Regions from separate parts of the Anaerobacillus sp. genome, predicted to be linked through region 3. Evidence: riboswitches for the same ligand, from Rfam matches in the RefSeq annotation. Region 3 holds a riboswitch; each other region holds the start of a gene.
What was found. Region 3 has a riboswitch for thiamine pyrophosphate ahead of thiE (thiamine phosphate synthase). Riboswitches for the same ligand answer to the same signal wherever they lie in the genome.
Positions count from the first base shown of each region.

Region 1: another riboswitch for thiamine pyrophosphate. It lies ahead of ACK4M9_RS21715 (thiazole synthase); the one in region 3 lies ahead of thiE (thiamine phosphate synthase).
Region 2: another riboswitch for thiamine pyrophosphate. It lies ahead of thiC (phosphomethylpyrimidine synthase ThiC); the one in region 3 lies ahead of thiE (thiamine phosphate synthase).

Region 1 covers NZ_JBKBWN010000030.1:8,753-10,958, reverse strand. Annotated here, with positions in the region: gene ACK4M9_RS21720 (MDR family MFS transporter) at 1-894, shown strand, start outside; TPP riboswitch at 973-1,083, shown strand; gene ACK4M9_RS21715 (thiazole synthase) at 1,210-1,983, shown strand; gene thiH (2-iminoacetate synthase ThiH) at 2,059-2,206, shown strand, end outside.
Region 2 covers NZ_JBKBWN010000007.1:120,963-123,168, reverse strand. Annotated here, with positions in the region: gene thiC (phosphomethylpyrimidine synthase ThiC) at 1-1,294, opposite strand, end outside; TPP riboswitch at 1,452-1,560, opposite strand; gene ACK4M9_RS11770 (LrgB family protein) at 1,685-2,206, opposite strand, start outside.
Region 3 covers NZ_JBKBWN010000006.1:123,828-126,033, reverse strand. Annotated here, with positions in the region: gene ACK4M9_RS10435 (YqgU-like beta propeller domain-containing protein) at 1-1,028, shown strand, start outside; TPP riboswitch at 1,122-1,226, shown strand; gene thiE (thiamine phosphate synthase) at 1,327-1,962, shown strand; gene thiS (sulfur carrier protein ThiS) at 1,959-2,156, shown strand.

The DNA of each region.
Region 1 (2,206 bases), on a different contig from region 3:
GGTATTTTAATTGGTTGGAAGTACTTAAAGAATACGAATAGAGTAAAAGGGATTACTTTTGATAAGTGGGGCTTCGTGGCGGTTACCGTTGGTGTTGGGGCAATACTATACGCTCTAGGGAGAGTCTCAGCATTAGAACATCTAGTTCAACCAGCTAATCTAGCATTAATTTTTATTGGGATAATATCGCTATATCTTTTTGTGAAAATTGAACAACGGATTGAACAACCTTTGCTAGATTTAACGATTTTTAAAAATAAGGCTTATACCTATAGTGTTTGGATTTCAATCTCGACATCGTTAGCACTATTTGGAGGGATATTTCTTATTCCATTATTAGTTCAACATGTTTATGGTCTAGGACCAATCGTAACGGGATTAATTTTCCTACCTGCAGCACTTTTTACAGGTATTTTTATGACAGTTGGTGGTAGACTTCTAGATCGTAATGGTCCTCAGCTAGTTGTTACCTCCGGATTATTAATAACTGCAATTTTTACTATGCTCTTAGGGTTTATAACGATGGAAACATCTTTAATTTTGATTTTCGTCTTTATGGCAATGCGTGGGATTGGTCAAGGCTTTTCAACAATGCCTGCAACAACGGCGGGAATGAATGCGATACCTGAGAAGTTCATTTCAAGGGGTTCCGCGATGAATAATGTCCTAAGGCAAATTAGCTCGGCTTTAGGCATCGTCTTTATCTCGGTTTTCTATGAGGTTCGTAAAGTACAAGTTTTTCCTAATGTAGGGTCAATGGAAGAAGCTAGCTTACAAGCAATTAATGAGGGTTTCTTACTGTTAGGAGTTATTGCTCTTTTGACTGTGCCTTTTGGCTGGCTGTTAGGTAAAGCTAGTGAAGAACAAGAAAGTAAAAAAATATTATCTGCTTAGAAGACGAAAAAATAAATTTACAGAGCTATTTAGTATTAACTAATTAGTAATCTATGTTATGATGAAAAAAAGAATATGTTTCACAGCTACGGGAGCCTAGAAGACTAGGCTGAGAAGATGACTAATCTGTCACAGACCGTGTACCTGATCTGGATCATGCCAGCGGAGGGAAGACTGTTTTGTATTGAATTATCTTTACATGTCTTTAAGGCCGCATCGAGTATGATGTGGTCTTTTTTGTACATTCAACTGTTGAGAGAAAAATCTAGGTCGTTTGCTAGTATTCATTTAAAACAATCCTTAGGAGGAGAAACAATGACAAAAGATTTATTAACTATTGGTGGCGTAGAGTTAAATAGCCGACTATTAATTGGAACAGGAAAGTTTAATAACGATGCTTTAATTCCAGAAGTAATTGCTTCTTCACAATCGCAAGTCATCACTGTAGCCATGCGTCGTGTTGATTTTAATACGAACCAAGAAAATATTATGAAGTACATCCCAAAAGAAATGATCTTGCTACCAAATACTTCAGGAGCAAGAACAGCAGAGGAAGCGGTTCGTATTGCTAGACTTGCAAGAGCAGCCGGGATGGGGAATTGGATTAAAATAGAGGTTATCTCTGATCAAAAATATTTACTTCCTGATAATTATGAAACGATTAAAGCAACAGAAATTTTAGCTAATGAAGGCTTTATTGTTTTGCCTTATATGAGCCCAGATTTAATGGTCGCTAAAAAGCTAGAAGAAGTAGGGGCAGCAGCAGTTATGCCACTAGGAGCGCCTATTGGTACAAATCGTGGCTTGAAGACAAAAGAGTTAATTCAAATCTTAATTGAAGAATGTGAAAAGCCAGTAATTGTTGATGCTGGAATCGGGAAACCATCTCAGGCTTGTGAAGCTATGGAAATGGGAGCAGACGCTGTTTTAGTGAATACGGCAATTGCAACCGCTGGTGATCCAGTAGCGATGGGAGAAGCGTTTAAGGCAGCTGTTCAAGCTGGTCGAACAGCTTATTTATCAGGCGTAGGCACAGTGGCGAAACAAGCAAGAGCATCATCACCACTAACAGGTTTCTTACAAATTTAAATTTAAGCAGAGTTGTGATAGTAACAAAAAATAATCAGGGTCTCTATAAACCCTTAACAAGAAGGGAGCTTTCTCATGAGTTTTTACGATGAATACGAAAAGCTAAAGGAATTACCTTTTGAAACTATTTTCAAAAATTTTACGGAAGTAGATGTAAGAAGAGTTTTGCAAAAGCAGAGATTGACCCCAGAAGATCTACTAGTCCTTTTATCACCTGCTGCTG
Region 2 (2,206 bases), on a different contig from region 3:
GGTCATACCCCGGGGCAATATCGGTCGTAAGCGGTCCTAACGTATAAAATGGCGCTTCCTTACAAATTTCAAGTTGTAAATCCATGTTTTCCTTAATTTTATGCATTGGGACATGACCTGGTCCTTCGATCATGACTTGAACATCATGCTTCCAAGCGATATCCGTCAATTCCCCCAAGGTTTTCAGCTCAGCAAATTGCGCTTCATCATTAGCATCAGCAATTGAGCCTGGTCTTAAGCCATCCCCAAGAGAAACAGCTATATCATACTCTTTTAATAGTTTACAAATCTCTTCAAAATGTGTGTAAAGAAAATTTTCTTGATGATGTGCTAAACACCATTGCGCTAATATGGAGCCACCACGTGAGACGATTCCGGTCATTCGATTTATCGTCATCGGAATATAGCGAAGTAGTACCCCGGCATGGATTGTAAAATAATCTACTCCTTGTTCAGCCTGCTCAATTAACGTGTCACGATACACTTCCCATGTTAAGTCTTCAGCAATCCCATTCACCTTTTCAAGAGCTTGATAGATTGGCACTGTCCCAACAGGAACTGGTGAATTACGCACAATCCATTCTCTTGTCGTATGAATATTTTTGCCAGTCGACAAATCCATAATCGTATCTGTGCCCCATCTTGTTGCCCACGTCATTTTTTCAACTTCTTCTTCAATTGAAGATGTTACCGCGGAATTTCCAATATTAGCATTAATTTTCACATGAAAATTACGACCAATAATCATTGGCTCACTTTCTGGATGGTTAATATTATTCGGAATAATCGCACGTCCACGAGCAATTTCCTCACGTACAAATTCAGGATCCATATTTTCACGAATCGCTACAAACTCCATTTCTGGTGTAATGATCCCTTTTTTTGCGTAATGCATTTGCGTGACGCATTTCCCTGCTTTGGCACGGAGTGGTTTGCTTACTCTGTTTGGAAACCACTCGAGATTAGCACGGGGATCATCGTTTTTATAACCATTATCTTCTGGTTTAATTTCTCTACCTTCGTATTCTTCTACATCTCCACGTTCTGAAATCCAGTTTGCCCTAATTTTCGGTAGGCCCTTTCGAACATCAACTTCATAACCCGCATCTGTATACGGGCCACTAGTATCATATACTCGTACAGGCGCATTTTCGCTACTGCCTGCAATCCCTGTTGTTGGCGTTAACTCAATCTCTCGCATTGGGATTTGAATATCCTTCCGAGACCCCTGAACATAAACCTTCCTACTAGCTGCAAACTGTGACTTTAACTCAATCGACATTTCTTTTTGCATTGACAATGTAACTTCCTCCTCAAATCGAATTTGCGACTGAAGATACAGCAAATAACGGGAAACTATCCTTTCTACATAAAAAATCGGGCTCTGTTTAACAGAACCCGACTCGTAGTAGATAGAAGAAAAATCAAAGAAAGAGACAAAAATGCCACCCTCTTGTATTTTACTACTTCCCTCCGCTGGTATCATCCAGATCAGGTTCCAAGGGTCAAAGAATGCATTCTTTTCTCAGTCCGGCAATTTGGACTCCCCTAGTAGACTTTTCTCTATTATCATAACGTATAATTTTAATAAATAGTACCATTAATTTCTAATTAAGGTTTTTTTTGATAAATAATTCACTTATACCAAGGCTTTGAAGCGTCAAAAATTTTAGTTAGCGTTGTTTTAAATAAAGAATGGGACAACAAGTGGCGCTACTATCGCTGTGAAAATTGCCGCTAAGCCCATCGCCACTCCTGCAACAGCGCCTTGAAGCTCCCCTTCAGTAGCCGCTTGCGCCGTTCCTTGACCATGAGAGATTGTCCCTAGGGCTAACCCTCTTGAAAGAGGGTGATTAATGTTCGTCAAATTCATTAACCATGGTCCAATCATTGTGCCAAGAATTCCAGTTGCCACAACAAAGGCAGCTGTTAAAGCTGGATCACCACCAATAATAGAAGCAATCTCCACAGCTACAGGTACCGTTACTGACTTTACACTGACAGATGCTAAAATTTCATTAGAAAGAGTTAGCAGTTTTGCTAACAATACTGCTCCAACGATCGTCGACATTGTTCCTAAGATGATCCCAACTAACGCAGGTCCACTATGTTTTTTTATAATCATTCGATTTTTATATAATGGAACAGCTAAAGCAACTGTAGCTGGACCTAATAAAAACGTCATAATATCCTTGGCAACTGTGTA
Region 3 (2,206 bases):
ATCTAACTTATAAATCGGGTGTCCCACTACTATTAACAAAACCAGAACAGTTACAAACGATCGGAGTCAATATGTATAGTTTTGTAACGGTAAATGAATGGTTTGATCAAGATACGATTTTATATTTGAGTGATGAAAGTGGAATTTCTTATATTTATAAGTTTGATATTTTGACAGGCGAGGAAGAAGTATTTTTTCAAATAAATGAACCAATCTTACATTTGGAGGCTAATCCTGATAACTCAATCTTTACTATTGAAGTAGCCACTATTAACGGTCAAAAAGAGCTATATTTTATTAACAAAACTGGTGAGGTCCTTCATAAACTAGAGGGGATTGGCGATGAATTTCACCTATATTGGAATCCTTATAAGGAAAATGAATTGGTCATTGCTGTTTTACAGGAAGATTATTCAATGAAGATGTTAAACTTTAATCTTCGTTCAAAAAGCTTAACAAATTTTGATTTTGATTACTATTATTTACAATGGATTGCAGAGGAAGAAATGGCATATTTGAAATGGGACTCGTTTTCACTTAGCTACTATGCCCCTTTGTTTTCGTATAATAAAAGGACAGATCGTGAAATGAAAATAGCAGATGATGTCATTGCCTTTTTTGGCTATCGTGATTTTTTCTTAACGATTTCAACTGCTGATTCTACACTTCAAAAGTCGAACTATCTTTTTTATCACTCAGAGTCAAAAAAGGAGCTTGAAAATCTTCAAGTTCCGATTTTAAATACATACTCTGGGCAATGGTGGATACCGAATCACGATTTTCATACACCTAGCAGAACATTTTATCTAATTAAGCCAAATACAAGTGGTGATGTTTTTGATTACCCAGATGGCTACAAAATAGTTTCTTTTCAAATTGAGACTGGTATAACGAAGGAGATTATCTCTATAGATACTAATTATCCAATCAAACTTTCTCCTGACGGCCGTTGGCTTTTGTTTGGTTATCAACTAGAAAATATTATTGATATAAATAACAGAGAAATTCATTCACTACTATATTGGTAAGCAAAAGGATTGAAATTAACTTATTTTCTGTCATAATTAAATTATCGAGTTAGGTCTAGCTCTTAATTTTTCCACTCGACATCTTTAAACTTTAGTAAAGACTAGGGGTGCCAACTTCTTGGCTGAGAAAAAGGTTATCCTTTTACCCTTGAACCTGATCTGGGTTACACCAGCGTAGGAAAGTCGCCGATCTTATGCTACTTACTAGCCGTAATCCGTCTTTCTAACAGCGGGTACGGTTTTTTTTCGGTTAGAATTTGTTTCACCTGGTTCAATAACATTTTATGGAGGTAACCAAATGCGAGATTTTAAGTTATATGCAATTACAGGAGAAGAATTTCACAAAGGTAGAGAGTTAGTTCAAGTCATGGAAGAAGCCATCATCGGTGGTGTTGATATTATTCAACTTCGAGATAAAAATAGTAGTAAAAAAGAAGTTCTTGAAAAGGCAAAGCTACTAAAAGGTTTAACTGAAAAATACAATATTCCTTTAATCATAAATGACCATATTGATGTGGCACTTGCAGTAGATGCAGATGGAATTCATATCGGACAAGATGATTTGCCACTGCTTGAGGCACGTAAAATTCTAGGGGGAAATAAAATTATCGGTATTTCAACTCACAAAATTGAAGAAGCACGTGAGGCAGAGGTGAACGGTGCTGACTATATTGGAGTCGGGCCAATTTTTCCAACTAAAAGTAAAGTCGATGTTGTTGATCCTGTAACAACTAAATATATCGAGGAAGTAGTAAAAGAAATTAAAATACCATTCGTAGCAATTGGGGGAATTAAACTTCACAATGTTGATCAAGTACTAAATGCGGGGGCAACTAGAATTTGTGCGATCAGTGAAATTGTTGGTAATGAGAATGTAACAAAAGCTTGTCAATTATTCATAAAAAAAATAGAAGAAAGGATGAGTGTTAAGTGATTATAGTGATTAACGGTGAAGAGACTGAACTAGAACTTGAAACTTTAGCAGATGTCGTAAACCATTTTAAATTAGATGAAAACCTTGTTGTTACAGAAGTAGATGGTTCAATTATAGAGATTGAACAACGAACCCAAACAAAGCTATCTGAAGGAATGAAAATTGAAATTGTCCAATTTGTTGGCGGTGGTTGATCATATGGGTGAGACAGCAACTCAGTCTATAGCTACTCACGCAATGTGAC